DNA from 2 places in the Desulfosporosinus paludis genome. Region 1 is predicted to be linked to the other one. Evidence: a T-box and tRNA genes for the amino acid it is inferred to sense, from the RefSeq annotation. Region 1 holds a T-box; the other holds one or more tRNA genes.
What was found. A T-box is a leader RNA that pairs with one kind of tRNA and senses whether it is charged. The one in region 1 lies ahead of VZF35_RS17180 (valine--tRNA ligase), so its partner is inferred to be a tRNA-Val.
Positions count from the first base shown of each region.

Region 2: it encodes a tRNA-Val, which carries the amino acid that the T-box ahead of VZF35_RS17180 (valine--tRNA ligase) is inferred to sense. The anticodon was not compared.

Region 1 covers NZ_CP144211.1:3,445,283-3,456,469, forward strand. The annotation lists gene VZF35_RS17165 (hypothetical protein) at 1-401, shown strand, start outside; gene VZF35_RS17170 (nitroreductase family protein) at 561-1,097, shown strand; partial or broken gene VZF35_RS17175 (FMN-binding glutamate synthase family protein) at 1,452-2,842, shown strand; T-box leader at 2,928-3,160, shown strand; partial or broken gene VZF35_RS17180 (valine--tRNA ligase) at 3,252-5,881, shown strand; gene VZF35_RS17185 (bifunctional folylpolyglutamate synthase/dihydrofolate synthase) at 5,901-7,223, shown strand; gene VZF35_RS17190 (DUF47 domain-containing protein) at 7,402-8,028, shown strand; gene VZF35_RS17195 (inorganic phosphate transporter) at 8,021-9,028, shown strand; gene VZF35_RS17200 (SPOR domain-containing protein) at 9,172-9,870, shown strand; gene VZF35_RS17205 (redox-sensing transcriptional repressor Rex) at 10,021-10,653, shown strand; gene cimA (citramalate synthase) at 10,938-11,187, shown strand, end outside.
Region 2 covers NZ_CP144211.1:3,702,584-3,713,770, forward strand. The annotation lists gene rpoD (RNA polymerase sigma factor RpoD) at 1-1,147, shown strand, start outside; tRNA gene VZF35_RS18405 (tRNA-Asn) at 1,258-1,332, shown strand; tRNA gene VZF35_RS18410 (tRNA-Ile) at 1,351-1,425, shown strand; tRNA gene VZF35_RS18415 (tRNA-Val) at 1,536-1,610, shown strand; gene VZF35_RS18420 (tRNA (adenine(22)-N(1))-methyltransferase) at 1,739-2,533, shown strand; gene VZF35_RS18425 (Nif3-like dinuclear metal center hexameric protein) at 2,524-3,393, shown strand; gene VZF35_RS18430 (hypothetical protein) at 3,632-3,793, shown strand; RNA gene rnpB (RNase P RNA component class A) at 3,817-4,249, shown strand; gene VZF35_RS18440 (Uma2 family endonuclease) at 4,500-5,078, shown strand; gene VZF35_RS18445 (EamA family transporter) at 5,281-5,664, shown strand; gene VZF35_RS18450 (hypothetical protein) at 5,799-5,987, shown strand; gene VZF35_RS18455 (CheR family methyltransferase) at 6,107-6,895, opposite strand; gene VZF35_RS18460 (YaaR family protein) at 6,990-7,427, opposite strand; gene VZF35_RS18465 (M20/M25/M40 family metallo-hydrolase) at 7,458-8,492, shown strand; gene VZF35_RS18470 (flagellar motor protein MotB) at 8,489-9,367, opposite strand; gene VZF35_RS18475 (flagellar motor protein) at 9,364-10,167, opposite strand; gene flgM (flagellar biosynthesis anti-sigma factor FlgM) at 10,583-10,855, shown strand; gene VZF35_RS18485 (flagellar protein FlgN) at 10,883-11,187, shown strand, end outside.

The DNA of each region.
Region 1 (11,187 bases):
AGGGCATCCTCATAGGTTTAGTAGCAGGCGCAGTCGGAGCTGGAGGTAAAAAGGGAAAAGTCTTAAACCCAGGGATTGGCAGAAGGGCTACACAACCTAGCTACAGGCCTTACTTTGCAGGGTATGGCAGCGAGGACCAGACCGATGATTTTGCTTGGGATGCAGATAGCGGCCTGCAAAACGACATAAATGAACCTAAGGAAGACTCAGAAACTAACGTCGACTTTGAAGTTGAACGTTTCGAGTTAGGTTCAGAACAGAGAGATTTTGATCCAAATCCAGAAGTTGAATGGCCTTGGAATGAACGTTACGAAAAAATAGATAACATGAAAATCCAGGATGAACCGGTTAAGCCGGATGAGCCGACTAAAATAAGTGAGAGCAGGCCGTGGTGGGAATAGGTTATGGACTAAATAAAAATAAACTTCTGAAAATTGGGGATCTAGGAAGGAATCATCTATCTTAGAGAGAATTCTGTAGAAAAAGAAACTTGGAGACAAGAATTCTATTTCTTTGAATGGAAACATTATAGACATAATAGGCATAGGAGGCATTTGATGATGAATTTTCTTGAATTAGCCCAGACACGCAGGAGTTTGCGAACCTATTTAGATAAGTCCGTTGAGAGGGAAAAGCTGGAGTATGTTCTGGAGGCCGCTCGCTTGGCGCCTTCCTGGAAGAACATGCAGTGCTGGCGTTTTGTTGTCGTTGAGGATGCGGCAGAAAAAGCAGCCTTAGCTGACAGTATGGGAGAGACGAATCCTGGCCGGAAAGCTTTGACCAGTGCCCCAGTTATCATCGTGCTCTGTGCGGTGCCTAAGGAATCAGAGGTATGGGAAGGTAAGGACTTTATGATGCTCGATGCCGGACTCGCGATGGAACACCTCTTGTTAGCGGCGACGGAACAAGGTCTAGGGACGTGCTGGCAGGGCCTGTTTACTGAGCAAAAAGTCAGAGAAGCTTTGAATGTCCCAGATGACGTACGGGTCTTGGCGATGACCCCTCTGGGATATGCCGCCGAAGAACGGCGCCCACGTCCCCGCAAAACAATGGCTGAGATTGTTTTCCAGGGAAAATGGGATCAGGGACTTGTGTGACACGGAGTTAGCTATTCTGCTTACCTAAAGACGTCGCCCTCGTGGCACACTGCGTCCCCAGGCTTGGGATAGGGAACAAGTAGGTTAGTGTATTTAGGAGATTTGGGGGATGGCACATTTTATGTGCACCGTCTTGGTATGGGCCTTGAGCATTGCAACTTTTTAAGGTTGTAATGCTTTTTTAATAATAAAGTATAGAATTCACAACACTTAGTGCTTAGACGCAGAGCAAACTAGCTATTGTATATACTTGTGAATATTCTTCAACAAGTGGTATAGACTACTGAAGATATCTGTACTCTTTTATGAAACGATGGGGGATTGACGTTGTTGTTACAGACTGCTCTGCTCGTTATTGCTCTTTCAGCAATTGGGGCAATCATCGCAGGAATAATACTTATAGGTTTGTTCTATTTCCTGGGGAAACGTTTTTTCGTACGCTTGTTCAGCGCTTGTTTGGTTTGGTTATTGAAAGGCTGCTTGAAGACAAGTACCACGAAAATCTTATGGAACTCTGGGGTGCTGTGCGGCGAACGTCAATACAGAATATCTTGGAAATCAGCTTACGGGCTGAGCAAGGAAAACTCATTGAACGGCCTTTAGGTTCTCCAAGACGGCTGCCTCATTATGACACCTTGATGTTTGTTCCCGCTCAGATGGCACGTCTGCCTAAAGAGGCAAGTGTTGCTATTGATATGAAAGTAACTCTTGGCCCTAAGGCCGAAAAACCCCTGGTCATAGAAACTCCTCTCATGATCTCAGGCATGGGGTACGGTATAGGGCTTAGTGAGCAAGCAAAAATCGCCTTAGCCAAGGCGGCTAATCAGCTTAAAACTGCTACCAATTCCGGAGAAGGCCCTTATCTGCCTGAAGAGCGACAGGAAGCAGGAAAGTTTATTTGGCAAATTAGCCGGAGCTCCTGGGGACATTCGCCCGAGGCCATCGCTGCGGCAGATATGATTGAAGTGCAGATGGGTCAGGGAGCGAGAATGGGTCCCTTTACTGTTGAACCGAAGGCCGTTAAAGGCAGAGCCCAAAAACTAATGGGCATCTCTCCTGTTGAAACGGTCGTTACCCTCGCAGTTATCCCGGGAGTTCAAAGTCCCTGGGATTGGATCAAGTATGTCCGGGATTTGCGTGCAGAGGCTGGAGGCAAGCCGATTGCCTTAAAGATTATGGCGACAGGCGCAATTGAAAGGGACCTGGCAGTGGCCTTAGAGGCGGGCTTTGATGTGATAGTGGTTGATGGGGCGCAAGGTGGTGCCTCTGGAGCTTCACCTATGATTTGTGATGATCTAGGAATTCCAAGCTTGTTAGGTCTGGTCCGAGCGGAACGGTTTTTGTGTGAACAGGGCGCGCGCCAGGATGTAAGCTTGGTGGTCGCCGGCGGTTATGCGACACCTGGTGAATGCTTAAAGGCCATAACCTTAGGGGCTGATGCAGTCTATCTGGGAACAGTCCCCTTGTTTGCTTTAATACATCGCCAAATTCACAAAGTGCTCCCTTGGGAACCATTGACCCAATTAGTATGGTACAATTCGCCCTATAAAGACCGATTGGACATTAATCTGGCAAGTCAGAGTGTGGCAAATGTTTTAAAATCCATGACCATGGAAATGGAAGAAGGGGTGCGGGCACTAGGAAAAACGGCCTTGTCCGAACTCGGTCCCAACGATCTTGTGGCCCTGGACGATTGGACAGCTAAGGTAACCGGGGTCAAGCGCGCTTATCCTTGGGAGAATTAAAATGACGGATTAAGGCACGGGTTAAAGGCCGCAAATTTTGACAATCACCATCTATCCGAGTATAATGTATCCAAATATAATATTAGGAAACTCGATGAATGTGAGGAATAGTGCAAAGCTGCCGTTCAGAGATAAAGGCCATAAGCTGAGAGGTCTTTTCGGGAGGAACACTTGGGTCGCACAGGAGAGGCAGAGAGGAATAGAGTACTTTCTGACGGAAAAACCCGTTAGTCGAATCAATGAGTGTGAAACGTCTTAAGTGTTGTAAGGCTGTTTCACTGAATTAAGGTGGTACCACGATAGCTTTTCGTCCTTTGTCGGATGAGAGGCTTTTTGTATATTTACATGGTTTATAAGAAAGGAGTTAAATCTTGTGGATGAAATTTTGAAAAAACCAGAAAAGATAGAGATGGCTAAAGCCTATGAATCGAGCCAAGTGGAGGGAAAATGGTATCAGTTTTGGGAGGAAAACAAGTTCTTTCATTCGGAAGTGGATGCAGAAAAAAAGCCCTTTAGCATTGTGATGCCGCCGCCTAATGTGACAGGAGCCCTTCACCTGGGCCATGCCATGGATGGCGCAATCCAGGACATTTTGACCAGATATAAGCGGATGCAGGGATATAATACTCTCTGGCTGCCTGGGACGGACCATGCCGGGATCGCTACTCAAGCAAAAGTGGAAGCGCAGTTGGTGAAAGAAGGTACGAGCCGCCAAGAACTCGGACGCGAGAAGTTTTTAGACCGGGTGTGGGAGTGGAAAAAGCAGTACGGCGGGCGGATAACCCAGCAGCTGCGCCGCTTAGGGGCTTCTTGCGACTGGGAACGGGAACGGTTCACGATGGATGAAGGCTGCTCGAAGGCGGTTCGGGAAGCCTTTGTGGACTTGTATCAGCAAGGGTTAATTTATCGGGGAAATTATATTGTCAATTGGTGCCCAAAGTGCCACACCACGATTTCGGATATCGAAGTTGAGCATGTGGATAGTGAGGGACATTTGTATCATTTAAGTTATCCTGTAAAAGATAGTGATGAGACGTTGGTCGTGGCGACGACAAGGCCGGAGACCATGTTGGGAGATACGGCGGTTGCTGTGCATCCGGAAGACGAACGCTATCAACATTTAATTGGCAAAACTCTGATCTTACCCTTGATGGAACGAGAAATTCCCATTATTGCCGATGAGTATGTAGATCGGGAGTTTGGCACCGGTGCCGTGAAAATCACCCCTGCTCACGATCCCAACGACTTTGAGATCGGACTTCGGCATCAACTGCCTCAGATTGTCGTCTTGGACAAAGAAGCGAAGATGAATGAACATGCCGGAAAGTATCAGGGCATGGACCGATTTGAGGCGCGCAAGGCGATTGTGGAGGATCTGAAAGCAGCTGGGGTATTGGTCAAAATAGATGCCCATGCCCATGCAGTAGGAGAATGTTATCGCTGCGCTACGGTTATTGAACCCATGGTCAGCAAACAATGGTTCGTAAAAATGGAGCCTTTGGCTAAACCAGCGCTTGAAGTCGTTAAAGATGGTCGACTGCAATTTGTGCCGGAACGTTTTGATAAGATCTATCTGGGATGGATGGAAAATATTCGGGATTGGTGTATCTCGCGTCAGCTGTGGTGGGGTCATCGTATTCCGGTTTGGTATTGTGAGGATTGCGGACAGGAGATCTGTGCGAAAGAAGACCCAACGATCTGTCCTGCTTGTGGTGGAGCGCATCTAAAGCAAGATCCGGATGTTTTGGATACTTGGTTTTCTTCAGGGCTTTGGCCTTTCTCCACAATGGGTTGGCCGGAAAAACCCCGGAATTGAGCCAGTTTTATCCGACCACAGTGTTAGTGACGGGAAGAGACATTATCTTTTTCTGGGTGGCGCGCATGATCTTTATGGCTATGGAGTTTAGAAAAGAAGTACCCTTTCCTAAAGTCATGATCCATGGACTTGTGTTAGACGCTAAAGGCCGGAAGATGAGCAAATCCTTGGGCAATGGAGTGGACCCAATAGAAGTCATCGAACAGTATGGAGCGGATACGTTACGCTTCATGTTAATAACAGGTAATACGCCGGGCAATGACCTTCGCTTCCATCCGGAACGATTGGAGGCAACTCGTAATTTCTGTAATAAGATTTGGAACGCCTCTCGTTTTGTGCTCATGAATTTAGAAGATTATGCGCCCGGACCACGCGGAGAACTCACCTTAGCAGATCGTTGGATCTTAAGCCGCTATGCTTCGACCATTGAAAAAACCACCGAAGCACTTGAAGCTTTCGACCTTGGTGAAGCCGGGAGACTCCTCTACGAATTCATCTGGAATGAATTTTGTGATTGGTATATCGAACTAACCAAGCCACGCCTTTATAACAAAGAAGATAATCTTGCTCGCCACACGGCACAATCCATTCTGCTTGAAGTGCTTGAAGGTACGCTGCGCTTATTGCATCCGTTTATGCCTTTCTTGACAGAAGAAATCTGGCAGAACCTCCCTGTTCAAGGGGTAAGCATTATGATGCAGCCGTGGCCTGCTGTATCGGCATATCATGAGGAAGAGGCAGTGAAGGATATGACTCTTCTGATGGAAGCCATCAAAGCGATTCGTAACATTCGGGCAGAAATGAAAGTTTCTCCCGGTCAAAAAGTAGAAATTTTAATGCTAGCCGCCGATCCTAACCAACGATTTGTCTTAGAAAACGGAAAAGCGGATATCCTCAAACTTGCCGGAGGGGCAAGTGTAGAGCTGTTTGAATCCATGCCTGAGAAACCCTCTCAAGCAGCCAGCGCTGTTTTAGGGGGTGTGGAAATTTATCTTCCTTTGAAAGGGTTAATGGATCTAGATAAAGAAGTAGCTCGTTTGGAAAAGGAGATAGCCCTCGTGCTTGCTGAACAACAGGCTCTGGAGCTTAAACTTAATAATCCGGGCTTTACAAACAAAGCACCGGCGGCCGTTGTGGCAAAAGAGCGAGAAAGGGCGGAAGGCCTGTCAGCCAGAAAAGCAGCCTTAGAAGAGCGCCTAAGGGAATTGCAGACGAATCAATAGTATAATAGGGGGAAGCGATATGAAGGCAATGGAACTTGAGCAAAATTATCAAGCGAGTCTCGACTACCTTGTCAGCCTGACGACCTTTGGAATGAACTTTGGGTTGGGGAGAATCCAGGAACTTCTTAAGCGGTTAGGAAACCCGGAAAAGAACTTGCGCGTTGTTCACGTGGGGGGCACAAATGGTAAGGGCTCGACGACTGTGATGATCGCCCGGATTTTACGGGAAGCAGGATATAAAGTCGGAGTTTTTACGTCGCCTCATCTGCATGATTATCGTGAACGTATGACCATCAATGGACAGATGATTCCCAAAGAAAAGGTTGTTCAGATGATTGCATACGTTCGGCCCCACTTGGAAGATATGGTTGCACAGGGCTTTGAGCATCCCACGGAATTTGAGGTAAGCACTGCCCTGGCGCTGCTCTATTTTGCGAAAGAAGATGTTGATTATGCATTAATTGAAGTAGGATTAGGTGGAGCTATTGATTCGACCAATGTTGTCACTCCCTTAATTTCAGTGATAACCAATGTTGCGATGGATCATATGGATTATTTGGGACCGGATGTGGTATCCATTGCCAAGGTTAAAGCAGGAATTATTAAGCCCCAGTCCCTAGTGGTTACAGCGGCTCAAGACCCCGAAGTGATTCAAGTTCTGCGTGATGCAGCGAAGGCTGCAGACGTCCCTCTTTGGCTCGTCGGAGAGGATGTTAGTTGGGAGAGCAAGTGGAGCGGTGAGCTCGAACAGGAATTTGACCTTGTCGGGTTACACTCAACGTATTATAAACTGCGTCTTCACCTGATAGGGTTTCACCAACTGCGCAACGCCGCTACGGCTGTAACTGTCTGTGAACTTCTGCAAAGCAAGTACGGAGTAACAATTCCGAGAGAGGCTGTTTATGCGGGTCTGCGTAACGTGGAATGGCCGGGGCGGTTAGAATTACTTTCCTTGAAGCCTAAAATTCTTTTGGATGGAGCACATAATGTTGATGGTGCTCAAGCGTTAGCGGCGGCAATCCCGCTCTATACACGCGACCGTCTTATTCTCTGTTTAGGAATGCTGGCGGATAAGGAACGGGAAAAGGTTGTGGATATGCTCGTTCCCTTGGCGGATGAAATCATCATTACCCGCCCTAATTCTCCGCGAGCCGGGGATTGGAGAGCTCTGGGGAGTTTAGCCGAACAACACGGCAAGCCTGTCCAATGTATTGAAGATCCTAAAGAAGCAGCGATTTATGCCCTGAACCGTGTCGGTGAAAAGGACATGCTTTGTGTGACAGGCTCTATTTATATGTTAGCGGATGCTCGACAAGCTTTAATCGCTGAGTTAAAGAAATAATAACAGAACGTTAACAAATATAACGGCTGGAAGTATTATTAAATCCCCTCTTTTGGCAAACAGTGTCGAAAAACTTAATATATTTTTTACACAAACCAACAAAGATTTGATACAATACTCCGTGGAACAGATAGATTCTGTGTGGAGACTGAAAATTTTAGGTTGGGGGTTATTTTTTATGTTCGGTTTATCGCCTAAAGAAGATAAATTTTATTTACTCTTCGCCCAAAGTACCGAAATCATTGCAAAAACGCTGAAGAGACTTCAGGGTATCATGCAGCAAGACTCTGTATCAGCAGAAGATGCCGCTCAAATGCATCGGTTCGAACATGAAGCAGATAAGGTGACCACGCAAATTCTTGAACGCCTCAATTCCACCTTTATTACCCCTTTAGATCGTGAAGATATCTATAAACTTGCACAAGTATTAGATGATATCGTAGATTTTGCCGAAGGTACCGTAGAACGTATGCTTCTATATCGTACGGGAAAACCTTCGCTTGGAGCTCAAGAACTTGTCCATTTAGTCGAACTGGCAACAGAGCAGATTCAAGCGGCCTTTGCTTGTCTTGGCAACATTCATTTTAAGAAATCTACGATTTTGGCTGCAGCAGAAGAAATTTATAACTTAGAAAGTGCTGGAGACAAACTCTATCGCCAAGAAGTGGCCCGCCTTTTTGAATTCGAGAAAGACCCGATTGAAATCATTAAGTGGAAAGAAATTTTAGAGCATATTGAAACAACCCTCGATCATTGTGAATCGATCGCCGATCTTCTAAAAAGCGTGGTCTTAAAATATGACTGATATCGGCGTGCTGTTAGTTTTAGTAGTGTTTTTAGCGTTAGCGTTTGACTATATTAACGGTTTTCATGATACAGCCAACGCCATTGCCACGAGCGTATCAACTCGGGCTCTCTCCCCCAAACGAGCAGTAGTCTTGGCTGCCTGCTTTAACTTGATCGGTGCACTCTATAGTACCGGGGTGGCCCAAACGATAGCCAAAGATATTGTATCACCTAAATTAACGACCCAAGAGGTAGTTATCGCTGCTTTGCTCAGTGCGATTACCTGGAACCTTCTAACATGGTATTTAGGGATTCCGAGCAGTTCTTCCCATGCCATTGTCGGTGGGATTGCAGGTGCTGCTGCTGCGAAAGCAGGATTTGCAGTCTTACAATGGCAGGGTTTGGGCAAGATCCTCTTAGCCTTGATTTTTTCGCCAATTGTTGGTATGATTTTAGGCTTTATCATTATGAAATCTTTAAATTGTATTTTTGGCCGGTTTTCTCCCTCCCGTGTTAATCATGGGTTTAAGAAAATGCAAATCCTCTCGGCAGGACTGCTGGCGTTTAATCACGGCTCGAACGATGCCCAGAAATCAATGGGGATTATCACCATGACCCTCATTGCAACTGGGATACAGGCTCAAACAGTCTTAGCCCCTCCGCTTTGGGTTAAACTGGCCTGCGCTCTGGCCATGTCCCTGGGTACTGCGGCAGGAGGGTGGAAAATCATTCACACGATGGGTGGGAAAATTTTTAAACTTGAACCCATCAACGGATTTGCTGCGGACTTAAGCTCGTCCATTGTCATTTGGACGGCAACGGTATTCCCAAGCCTTCACCTTCCGGTCTCGACGACTCACGTTGTTTCGGGCTCTATTATGGGAGTCGGAAGTGCCAAAAGAGTCTCGGCTGTACGCTGGGGCGTCGCTCAACAAATGTTGATTGCTTGGGTCGTGACAATCCCAGCTACCTCCGCTGTTGCAGCACTCTATTACTTTGTGCTTTCAAAATTCATGTAGATTGTCTAAGGATTTCAACGGAGTTGCAACAAACTGTTGGGAGTTTGTCGCAACTCCGTTCATATATTTTCAGTCTACTTTTTAGATCTCTAACATATCTTCCGTTAGAAGGGTTGTCCGGCCTAAACGGAAGGAGAAGAGACATGAAAAATTTTGAGCGTTTGCGCATTCTCATTGTAGTGATTTTAGGGATGCTAGCTCTAGGCTTACTTACTTGGGGAATTGGGAGAGTATATTTAGAACTTGTCGGGCATTCTGGAGGGGTAAAAGCCAAAAACGTTCCAACGAGCAATCAGCAAACGGATCAATCGAAGGGCACCATGCTGGTGCTTCCCAAAGTTACTTTTTGGACCTGTCAAGTTGGTGTTTTCAAGAGCGAAGAGAATGCTCAGTCCTGTCTCGGACAACTTAGGGAACTAGGTTACACGGGTGAAGTGATAAGCACCAATCCCTGGGTCGTAGGGATTGGTCTGGGTCATTCGGCCAAGGAATTAAGTGAATTAAAACAAACTCTGGCCTCAAAAGGAATCTCTATTGTTGTCAAAAAAGTTGAGCTTCCTGAACGGACCTTTCGTATCGCAGGAAACGGTTCGCGCCTAACCATGGAACTGTTGTCGAACGTTAACAGTGTTTTGCAAGACGGATTGAGTCCCCAACTTTTAGCCCAAGAACAACAAGCTTGGGATTCCCAAGCTGGAGATCATTCCCCGTCAGAATTAGCTCAGCTCCACCAACTCTATAGTAAGCTTCGGCAACAGACCAATCCTGAGGAACAGCGTGTTTTAGGATTGTCATTATATTTTCAATCAACAAGGATTATAAACGCCTTTTCTGGGAAATAATAACTATAGATTAACTATGAAGCGATAGGATGGGATAAAGATGCAATCTATTCAGAAGATTTCAAATTGTACTTATTTGCGTTTTTCTTTGATAGTGATATAATTAACATATCTATCCTTAAATTATCAGATGAGAAATGAGGGAACTTATTGAAAACGCTTAAAATTCCAGAGGCTACCATTATTCGACTTTCAGTTTACTCACGTCATCTGACAGACGTTGATAGAAAAGGAATAATTACCACCTCATCAGGGGATATTGCCGAAGGAGTCGGAGTCAGCCCTGCACAAGTTCGTAAAGACCTAGCTTATTTCGGAGAATTCGGAACAAGGGGCGTAGGGTATAACGTTAAAGATCTTCGTCAACATATCCTAAGGATTCTCGGTTTAAGTGTTGATTGGAGCGTTGCTTTGGTCGGAGCCGGGCATTTAGGTTTGGCTTTAAGTTCCTATAAAGGGTTTCGGGAACGCGGTTTTATCATTACCAGTATTTTCGACTCAGACCCTAGTAAAATAGGAACAAAAATCGGTGACGTGGAAATTCTGCCGATTGACAAACTTGAAGAGGTTACGAAACAAAATCAAACCCAGATCGGTATTGTCGCCGTGCCTTCGGCAGTTGCTCAAGAAATTGCGGACAAACTTATTAATGCAGGCGTGCAAGCAATTTTAAATTTTGCACCTGTGGTTTTGAATGTTCCTCCTGAGATTGAGCTGCGTAATGTAGATTTAGCAGTTAACCTGGAAGTACTTACATTTAATGTCGGGGTACAAAGGTTTTAAGCTTAAACCTACTTATGTAAATTAAGTAAATTAGAAACAATTAACATTTACGTTTTTCCTTGCCAATACCCGTAGGTGTAAGACTTTAAGCTGTTGTACATTAAGTGGTTTGTGTCATATAATAGCACTATAAGAAGTGTGTCAAGGGTTCCGCCGCAAGGGTCTGGACCGAGCGACACAGGTTGGAAAGTGCCCAACTACACCGTGTGGGAAAAAAGCCCCGTGGAAGTTCTTAGGAACGGCTGCGGGGCTTTTAATTTACTTTAGAGAAGAGGAGGAGAAGAATGGGTCAAAACGAGGGTAAAAAGAAAATTACTGTTTACGATACGACGCTGCGCGATGGAGCTCAGGGAGAAGGGATTCATTTTTCGACACAAGATAAGCTGAGTTACGTTAAGCGGATTGAGGAGATGGGCAGCCTTTATGTCGAGGCGGGTTGGCCAGGGGCCAATCCGAGAGATGATAATTTTTTTCAGCTTTTACGAGAACAACGTCTTCAATCGACTCGAATCGCAGCCTTCGGAAGTACCTGTA
Region 2 (11,187 bases), 260 kb from region 1:
GGAAGGCGGGGGACATGTGAGCGAAGAGCAGCAAATGGACAATGTTCAGGCTCTGATACAAAATGGAAAAAAGAAAGGTTCCCTAACCTATGCAGAGATTATGGATGCGCTCCAAGGGATTGAGCTTTCTGCGGATCAAATTGACGATATTTACCAACAACTTGCTCGAATGGGAATAGACATTGTACCTGAACCAGAGGATGTTGAAAAGGAAGTCCTGAAAAAGGGCAAAGTAGATGATGACGACGATATCGTCGATGATCCAGACGAGGATATTGAAGAAGAAACAGAAGTAGATCTTTCAGTCCCAGAAGGGGTGGGCATTGACGATCCGGTACGGATGTATTTGAAAGAAATCGGACGGGTGCCTTTGCTTTCGGCTGAAGACGAAATTTTATTGGCCAAGGGTATGGAGGCCGGGGATGAAGAGGCCAAACGTCGGCTTGCTGAGGCCAATCTTCGGCTGGTGGTCAGCATTGCTAAACGTTATGTCGGCAGAGGTATGCTCTTTTTGGATTTAATCCAAGAGGGAAACTTAGGGTTAATTAAGGCTGTAGAAAAATTCGATTATACTAAGGGCTATAAGTTCAGTACCTATGCGACATGGTGGATTCGTCAAGCCATCACACGCGCTATCGCCGACCAAGCCCGTACGATCCGGATTCCGGTGCACATGGTTGAAACCATTAACAAACTTATTCGAGTGTCACGACAACTTTTGCAGGAGCTTGGACGAGAACCTGCTCCGGAGGAAATTGCCAAAGTCATGGATATCCCAGTCGAGCGGGTTCGAGAAATCATGAAGATCGCTCAGGAACCAGTATCTCTTGAGACTCCTATAGGTGAAGAAGAAGACTCTCATTTGGGAGATTTCATCCCCGATGATGATGCACCCGCTCCTGCCGAAGCTGCCTCGTTCATTCTTTTAAAAGAACAACTGGAGGAAGTCCTGGAAACCTTGACCCCACGAGAAGAAAAAGTGCTTAGACTCCGTTTTGGCCTTGATGATGGCCGAACCAGAACTTTAGAGGAAGTTGGTCAGGAATTCGGTGTAACTCGGGAACGAATTCGGCAGATTGAAGCTAAAGCCTTGAGAAAATTGCGCCATCCCAGCAGAAGCAAAAAGCTAAAGGATTACCTGGAGTAAATCGATTCAGCCATGATTTTAACAATGATTCAACATTGATTAAGATTTATTCAGATAAAGGCTTGACTATTTAGGATAGATTAACGTATAATAATTCGTGCAAAGGGCATTCCTCGATAGCTCAATGGTGGAGCAACCGGCTGTTAACCGGTAGGTTGTAGGTTCGAGTCCTACTCGGGGAGCCAATTTATTTTTCCCTTTTAGGGCCCATAGCTCAGCGGTAGAGCCCCCCGCTCATAACGGGTTGGTCCTAGGTTCGAATCCTAGTGGGCCCACCAAAATCGAAGTACAATGTGCAGCTGTTCGAGGTTCGAACAGAAAAAAATAAACGGAGTCTAAGACGTGAGGATTTTAGTTCAAGTTGCATTGAGCTATGAATATCGAAATTGGGCGATTAGCTCAGCGGTAGAGCGCATCCTTCACACGGATGAGGCCATTGGTTCGAGACCAATATCGCCCACCAAGGACTGAAATAATGGACTGTGGCAAATGCCGGAGTCCATTTTGTTTTAGGCTAAAATTGGACTGCTTTGTTGACAGCGTTTTGAACATAATAAGAGGCTAAAGGCCCTAAACTTTATGAGGTGAACTATGACCTACTTAATTACACTAGGTCCGCGTCTGCAGACGGTAGCCTCGCTGGTACCGGCGGGTGCTTGGCTCGGCGACATCGGGACCGATCACGCCTATTTGCCTATTGCTCTTTATGAAGCACGTAAGATATTCAAAGCTGTGGCTGTAGATGTCCATGAAGGACCGTTTCAGTCTGCCATGGCTGCGGTTAAAGGAAGGCAATTAGAGCAAATCATTGATGTGAGATTTGGAGATGGATTGATGCCGCTTGAGGCTGGAGAGGTTAATGTATTGACCTTAGCCGGGATGGGCGGAAGAACTATGCTGGAAATTCTAGCAGCTCGACCGGATGTCTTACAATCAGTGACGGATTTGATTGTTCAGCCGCAGGGTGGAGAGGGGGCCGTACGCTCGACTCTGCTGAACGATGGATGGCGACTTAAGACGGAACAGTTGGTTAGAGAAGAGGACCGCACCTATACCGTTATAGCCTTTTCCCGTAACGATGGCTGGAATATGGCTGATTTAGCGACTAAGGCGTGCATTTGGCACCAACGTTTAACTCCTCAAACTGTTAAAGATGAGGTTTCTGCGAAGTTTCCAGAAATCGTGGAGAAATTAGTGTGGCATTTCGGACCTTTGATCCTTGAGGAAGCTACAGATCTCTTGAGAGAGTATCTTGAGGATTACAGCGGGATGCTTAGAAGAAGGCTGGATCAAATGAAACGATCCAATAAACTAGAAATTGCGGAGAAAATAAGGGATGTTTCTGAGGAATTGATCTTGGTGGAGGGAATTCGAACATGGCAGTAACGATCGGTCTAGTGGCACAGCTTATCGAAAAGCTTGCTCCGAAATCTTGGGCTGAGGAGTGGGACAATGTTGGATTATTAGTGGGGAGCGGCTCTGCTCCCGTTGAGCGTATTCTGATAGCTTTAGATGGAACTTTGGAAGTCATTGAGGAAGCCAAAGAATTTGGAGCCCAGCTTATTGTGGCACATCACCCGATTATGTTTCGTCCACTTAAAAATCTGAGGTCAGATAATCCTGCGGCAAGGCTTCCGCTGAGTTTGCTCAACCATCAGATTGGATATTACGCAGCCCACACAAATCTTGACCAATCGAGTATATCCTCCAGTCGAAGCTTAGGAGAACTTCTGGGATTGAAAGAAATGAAATTGTTGGAAGAACAAACATATGATACTAACTCCAGCCATCAATATCTGCTTAATTCTACAAATGCTGCTGATGAGGCGCGGGGGTACGGAGTCATCGGATATTTGGAGTATAAAGAAAGACTCGGAACGATTTGGGAGCGCTTTTTAGACCAACTAGTGACATCAAAGATTTATGCTCACCCATATAATTTGACAGGCGTACGTTTGGCAGGGTCGTTAGAGAAAGAAGTGCGCAAAGTTGCGATTGTCAACGGAAGTGGAGGACGGTTTGTACCGAAAGCACAGTTTAAGGGTGCAGACTTGCTCATTACCGGAGACGTTGACCATCATGCTGTACTCGATGCTCTTGAAGGAGGAATGGCCGTTGGTGATCTCGGGCACTTTTTAACTGAAGCGCCTATGCTTCAGGCATTATACAGGTATCTGTCTTCCGAGAAATCCCTGCAGGGCATTGAGATCAAAGTAAGTGGGTCTAATTCTTCCCCCTGGCAATAGCTAGGGGGTTCCTTTTTAAAGAGATAGTGTTTAAGGAAAAATTAACCAAACCATAAGAAAATTTAAAAAAAGATTGTGAAAGTGATTATTAATACTTGACAAGGGATTGTCGAATCAGGTATTGTTAGTATACAAGGAATAATCAGAAAATAGAGTTTTGTATGAAATGTCTGGCGCGCTATGAATCGTTTCGATCGTAGGATATTTAAGAAACTTATTGAAAGGTGTTGATTGGATTATGAATCGAGCAGAAATCCTCCGTATGGAGCGGGAAAAGGCTTTAACAAACTTTAAAGAAGATAATGTAAACCGTGCAAAATGGTTAACGGCATTAATGGACATTGATGACGAGATGGAAGAAATGGAAAAGAACCAAAACTCTCCATTTGACCAAAACTGATTTTTTTAGTAAGATAACTGAGCGAAGTAAACTTGATGATCGCGGAGGCAGGGACTGAAAGGTCGCCTCTGAGGAAAGTCCGAGCTCCATAGGGCAAGGTGCTGGGTAACGCCCAGTGGGGGTGACCCCAAGGAAAGTGCAACAGAGATATACCGCCGATAACGGAGGTTGGTCGTCAGAGGTCAGAATTAGCAAGCTAGAATTTGGCTTCCGATTTCCGACGACTGACTTCCGAGTAGGTAAGGGTGGAAAGGCGAGGTAAGAGCTCACCGGCAGCCAGGTGACTGGCTGGCCATGTAAACCCCACCTGGAGCAAGACTGAATAGGGGAACGATGAACGGCCCGTTTTTGTTCCCGGGTAAGGTCGCTAGAGGCCGTCGGTAACGGCGGTTCGAGATAGATGATCATCACCTCCGTACGGAGGGACAGAACTCGGCTTATAGGTTTGCTTCGCTACTACTTATGGGAAACTGGTGTGCATACTTGTGCATCGCCGTTTCCCTTCAGCTTAGTATTTAGCCAAAACAGAAAAGTTCTTCACCGTCTGTTTTGGTTTGTAAATGAAAGAACCTGGGATTTACCAGGTTCTTAACTGTATCCTTATAAGGTATTTTACAATGTACGGGATAAGCTTAGAAAAGTTATGGTGCTTTTGAAAGTCAGCATAATCGTTTTGGAAAGGTATTTTTTAACAGGGAGTGATTCTATGCCTATACCGGAATCAAAGGAGAAATATACTTATGCCGATTACTTAACCTGGCCGGAAGAAGAACGGTGGGAAATTATAGACGGAGTACCATATATGCAAGCGGCACCATCTACAGTACATCAGGAAATACTAATGGAAATATCCAGGCAAATAGCTAACCATTTAAAGGATAAATCTTGTAAAGTTTATCCGGCACCTTTCTGTGTAAGGCTAACGAAGGGTGATGAAATATCAAACGAAGATATTAAAAAGGTTGTTGAGCCAGACATTACCATAGTCTGCGACAAATCCAAAGTTGATGAAAAGGGTTGTAATGGGGCACCCGATATGATAGTCGAAATAATTTCCCCTTCATCAATAAAAACTGATAGGATAATAAAATTTAATATGTACGAAAAAGTTGGTGTTAAAGAATACTGGATTGTTGAACCTGAAGTTAAAATAGTAAGTGTTTTTGTACTCCAAGAGAATGGTCGTTATGGAAGACAAGAAGTATATTCGGAAGAAGACCAAATAACCCTGAATATTATCCCGGATCTCACAATAAATTTAAAACTGGTTTTTACAGGTATTTAAGGGCTTAAAATGATATAATATCAAAAACGCAGCACTGAAGTTACAGGTGCTGCGTTTTTGTTTGAATAATTGCAGCTTCTTTCGCGAAAACTTAAAATGTTAATAAAAACAGTTGTTTATGTTTAACCATTGAACATAGACCATTCATCATAGTTAGAAGCAGCGGTTGGTGCTCAAAGAATAATTGGCAAGGAGTACTCTTATGTATCTTATTTCAGAAGTCCCCCCGATGGCTGTAGCCTTGGGATCGATCATGCTGGGAGCTACCGGGCAATTCCTATTTCGCTTAGGCATGTTGACTTACGGCAAAGTCACTGTAACCGGGATTTGGGGGCAACTGGGAGCAATCATTTTTACCCCAGCTATTTTTGCGGGGTTTGTATGCTTCGGGCTAAGTTCATTTCTTTGGCTCGTGGTTATATCAAGATGGGAGTTAAGCTATGCCTACCCTCTTGTAGCATTGGGGTATGTCTTAGCAATATTTTATGGTACCTGTCTCCTTCATGAACACCTTACCTTCCCAAAAATTTTAGGGAGCGTCCTCATTTTGGCGGGGATCAGCGTTTTTGGATTATGGGCTGCGTAAGATTTAGTACAAGCTTGATAAGCTTAATTTTCTCCCGAAAAAGAAAGTTGCAAGCGTAGCATGAATAGGATAAGATAATCTAAACCCAATAGCTTTTTTGGAGTCATAAGACAAGAAAAAGGGGCGTGTGTTGGATGCAGTTTAAAGATTTCGGGCGGGGTGCACGGATCGAGTTATCCAAAATGGCCAAATTACTGGGAATGAAGTTTATCGGTTATAATCCAAAGGATCAACAGGTGTCACTTGAAGTTCATGGTAAAGGAGTTACTTATCCCTTAGAAGAATTTATCCAACAGTATGAAAGGATTTGCCCTATCACTTAGTCGCCAACCTTCCAAGGAGAGTAAATAATAGAGGAGCTCTTACTCGTTTTTTTACGAGAAGAGCTCCTTTTCATCGTACTGTCAGAAAGTATAATTTCGTTGAATACTTTTCTTTATAATTACTGTTTTTGATAAAAGAACGAGGAAACGGCTTTTAGTCCAAGGTGTTTCATCCCAAAGAGGTGCTCCGTGCTTCCGGTAAAAAGGATTCCTCCCGGTCTTAAGGCATCTGTGAACTTTGTATAGAGCAGTTCCTTCGCTTCGTCGGTGAAATATATGACGACATTGCGGCAGGCAATAAAGTCAAAACCTGGCTGGAAGCGGTCGGTGAGAAGATTCTGATGCTGGAAAGTGACGAGACGTTTTACCGAGTCTTTGATTTGATACCCTTTGTCAGATAAGGTAAAATACTTTTGCAGGAACTCAGGGGGAGTACTTGCTAAATCATTTTGTTTATAAAGACCATCTTTAGCCTGTTTTAGGACATTGACATCGATATCTGATCCAGTAACCGTGAATCTAGCAGTTGGGAAATACTCCATCAAGGTCATGGCTAAGGAGTAAGGCTCTTGTCCGCTGGAACAACCTGCACTCCATAATTTCAGAGGGCTTTTGCTCTGCAGGAGCAGGGGGATAATAGAGTCCTTCAAAGTTTTCCACTGGTTAGCGTCTCGAAAAAACTGTGAAACATTAATCGTTAGGTGCTTGAAGAAAGCATCATATAAAATTTGATCTGTGTCCAGAGCTTTAAGAAACTCAGGAAATGTCGTGTGTCCGTGGGAGTTCATAAAACTAAGGATACGCCGCTGCATTTGGTTTTGTTTGTAAAACTTAAGATCAAGTCCGCTCTTAGGATGGAACGCCTTAATAAAGTCTTCATAGGTGTTGGAAATAGGAGCTAAAGCCAAAGGATGACACCTCTTTTCTCAGAAATCTGCGACTATTATTGTATACTAGAAGACATCCATAGTTCCACAAAATAATTATATCGTCTCATACTTTCTAGGCAAAGAGGTCGACGACCAACCCACGAATCTCGTCAATCTTGGTTAAAACTTCAAGGGGTTTCGCTTGTTGATCGAGAAGTTGTTTGCCTAATTCGTCTAAGGCGTGGTCAATTTTAGAGATTCGCGCCATAATTTTTGGACGCCCTTGAAAATCCCAGGAGGATTCTTCCTGCATCTTTCGGCTCTGACCGAAGGTCGAACGAAGGAACGTTTTAACCATATCTCGAAAATCTTTTAAATCACGAATTGAGAGAGATTGAGCTAACTTCTTGCCCTGGATTCCAAGCCGGTCGAGAAAGGTTTGGAGTTCAATCCGTTGGATTTTTTGGGTTTTGGATAAGACTCCGCTAAAATCATTAGTACGCTCTGAGGAGTTTGGGGAATCGAGAGCGGAAGCTGAGGCCTGATGCGGTGTATCGATACGTATAGACATGGACATTCTCCTTTGAGAAAGGATTAATTTATGCAGACGCGCAGAGTTTTTTTAAAAACCTTACTTGGCCTGGGAGCGATCTTTTTGCCTTGGAGTATCTTTCCTGCCCAGTGGGGAGAATGGATCAAGAAAGAAATAGGACACCCGTCCGTTGAGTTGTTGCTGCCGTCCGAACCTAAACCAAGTACCGTGATGAATTCCGAAAGCCTCAATCGAACAGCGATGGATGACATCCTTACTTTAACAACTCCTGAAATGCAAGGCCGGAAAGCAGGTTCAGTGGGCGAAGCAAAAGCGGCGGACTATCTTTCATCTCAGTTAAGTATGTTGGGGCTAAAACCTATGGGCGACCCGAAAACAGGATTTTTCAAAGCATTCACCATTCCGCCGGTTATCGAAACGAAAGTCAATGAGCGGCTGACATTTAGACCAGGAGAGAATCGCAATTTAAGAACTCCGAGTGCTGATCTCTTAGGAGGGCTAATTGGAGAAAACGCCAGCGAGGTGATCCTTCTCTCCGCTCATTACGATCATCTAGGGATTTTTGAAGGGCAAGTCTATCCTGGAGCAAACGACAATGCCTCGGGCGTTGGGTGCATCTTAGATGTAATGAGACGGATATTACGAGAAGGGAAAATTCCGAAACGTACAATAGTTATAGCTTTTTGGAGTGCCGAAGAGATGGGATATGTTGGATCTCTAGCCTTTGTTCGAACTCCGTCGTTCTCCCTGAACCAAATTAAAGCAGTTCTTAATGCAGACACCGTAGGAAATGGGACAATCGGAGATTTTGCGCTCTGGTCGGATGGAGAAAATATTGCTGTGCAGGCAGTGCGCCAAGCTGCCTCAAATTGCGGAGCGAGCGCCTTACTAACACCGACAGGAGGGCATAATAGCGATTCTGTCAGCTTTAGCTCAGCGAACATTCCGGCGGTAACAATTATGGCGAGAGACTGGTTAAACAAGAATCACACACCTGAGGACACTCCAGCTCTGTTGAGGCCGGACCAGATTCATTTAGCCTCTCAAATTCTCTACAAGGCGGTTCACACCTTAGCCTTTTAAGGCTTCACAGGAGTAGTAGGAGTTATCGAGTCAGAGGCTTGGGTCGCTGGCTCAGTGACATCGTACTTAGAACGAAGGATAATGAGGTCAATGCGGCGGTTCTGGGCCTTCCCAGCATCTGTATCATTGGAAGCTATTGGGCGATATTCTCCATAGCCTGTCGCAGAAAGGCGATCAGGAGTAATGCCGTCTTTTTGCAGGATCTCAACAACATTAGTGGCACGAAGGACAGAAAGTTCCCAGTTGCTGGCGAATTGAGGGGTGTGAATCGGCAGATTGTCAGTATGTCCTTCGACCTTGATTTGGTTAGGAGATGAGGCTAAGACTGTCGTAACTTTTTCGAGAATCTCTCGGGCGCGTGCCGTAATATCAGCTGAGCCGCTTTCAAAAAGCAACGTTTCTTGAAGACTGACGACAAGACCTCTTTCTTCGATTGAGGTTATTAATTTCGACTGAATACCATTATCTGCGGCAAATTTATCAAGCTTGGCTTTGATCTCTTCAATACTCATTTTCTCTTCATCGGTATTTCCTTGACCCGCTTTATTATTCTCTGCGCTTGATCCAGGGTCCGTATACGTTGTGTTGTTCGGATCGGTTCCTTTGCCGGGAACCGTGGCTCTTGACGAAGGAGTACCTGCTTGAAAGAGAGAAGGCCCAACGGGGCTATTGGATAATTCGATTTTCGAGGGCGTGCCCCCGCCAAGGGCTTTGTTCAAAGATTCAGCGATGGCCTGGAATCGCTGGGCATCAATCTTACTCATGGAATAAAGTACGACAAAGAAAATCATAAGTAAAGTAATCAAATCTGAATAGGTAAGGAGCCAACGCTCACCATTTTCCTTTTCTGCTTCATGTTCACGTTTTCTACTCATGAGCGTTCCATTGCAGGGGAACCGCTGGGAGCTCCCGAACCCTCTTGATTTTCCGAGATCGTCCCTATATGTGTCTTTAATTTTTCCTTAAGAATAGCAGGATTTTCTCCCGCTTGAATCGATAAAATACCATCGAGAATCATTTCCATAGCCGAAACTTCTATTTTGTCCTTCATTTTAAGTTTTGAGGCAATTGGCAGATAGATAAGGTTCGCGGAAGCCACCCCATAAAGGGTGGCAATGAAAGCTGCCGCGATGGATTTGGAGAGCTCATTAGGATCTGATAGGTTTCCCAATACTTTGACCAGTCCCATAACTGTTCCGATAATCCCCAGGGTTGGCCCAAAACCGCCGGCAGCTTCAAATACGTTGATTCCAACTCTGTGTCGTTTCTCCAAGACCGCAATATTGGATTCCAGAATTTCTTTCGTTATTTCAGGGTCTGTTCCATCTATGACGAGTTGCATTCCTTGACGGGTGAAACGATCAGTCACGCTTTCCAGTTCTTGCTCAAGACTAAGTAAACCTTCACGTCGCGCTTTTTCCGCAAAGCGCACGAGAGTTTCATACGCTTCGGCGGTCCCAAAGGACTGAGACGTAAACGCGACTTTCAGCCAATTTGGGAGGTTCTTAAGAGAAGAAAGGGGAAAACTGGTAATAACCGCCCCGGCTGTTCCGCCGAAAACAATACAAGCGGCAGAAAACTGCCCCAGAGCGCCAACGCTTCCTCCTTCCAATAGATACCCGGCGAGCAATGACCCGATTCCGGCGATAAGTCCTATAACTGTTGATAAATCCATGGTTTCATTTGCCACACTCCAGTTCTTTATAAGCTTGGACTATAATTCCAGCTCTCGAATTTGGAATTGCGACGTACCTCCCTTACTGTTATTAGATAAGTATCTTTCAATAATAATATCGACATTTTTTACCCAATTCCTTAGCCCCATATTTTACACTTTGATTATACAGGAAAAGCGGAATGGGGACTATAATTATTGGATTTGATTTAGCAGTATTTAAATTGCGCTCAATAACTATTACCGGCTATTGACTCATTGTCGGGACAGCTTTGTAGTGTTAACGCACAGGTACTGCAGGTGCCGCCAAACTTTGCCACAGCATAAAGAGATTTTATAGAGGGAAAAATTCTCTTTAGTTTTTGCTAAGCATTTTCGATAGATTAAGTAAGACTTTAAATGTGGAGTGAACGAGATGAAAATAGATCCTACATCCCTGTCTGTTATAAAGGGCATCCAAGCAACAAATCGGATCAATCAGGTAGGGAAGAAAAAAACCTCCTCTGAAGGAGATAAATTAGCGGTTTCAGATAAAGGACAGACTTTCCAGACTCTGCTTCAGAAGGCCAAAGATGCTCCTTCTGTACGCGAGGATAAAGTTCGGACGCTTTCTGAACAAATTGAGCGTGGGGAGTTTCAAGTAAACGGACAAACGATTGCCGAAAATATACTTTCACCGAAATTTTAGGTCCCCATATAAAGGGAGGAGATTTCCTTGACTGAAGTATTACAGAATCTAAATGACAACTTAAAAAAACAAGTTTTACTCTATGGAAAGATCCTCAGCATAGAAGAACGCAAACAAAAGGCCTTACTTGCTAATAATCTGCAGGAGATTGAAGTGACGACAGGACTGGAAGAACAACTTTTGCTTGAAGCAGGCCATCTCGAAAGAGAACGCCTCTCGTGGGCCGAACAGATCGGACAGGCTTTGGGCAAAAAACCTGAAGACCTCACGTTGGCAGAACTGGCAGAGCATTTTCCGGTTCTTCAGGAAGTTCGTCTGGAACTGGAGCAGGT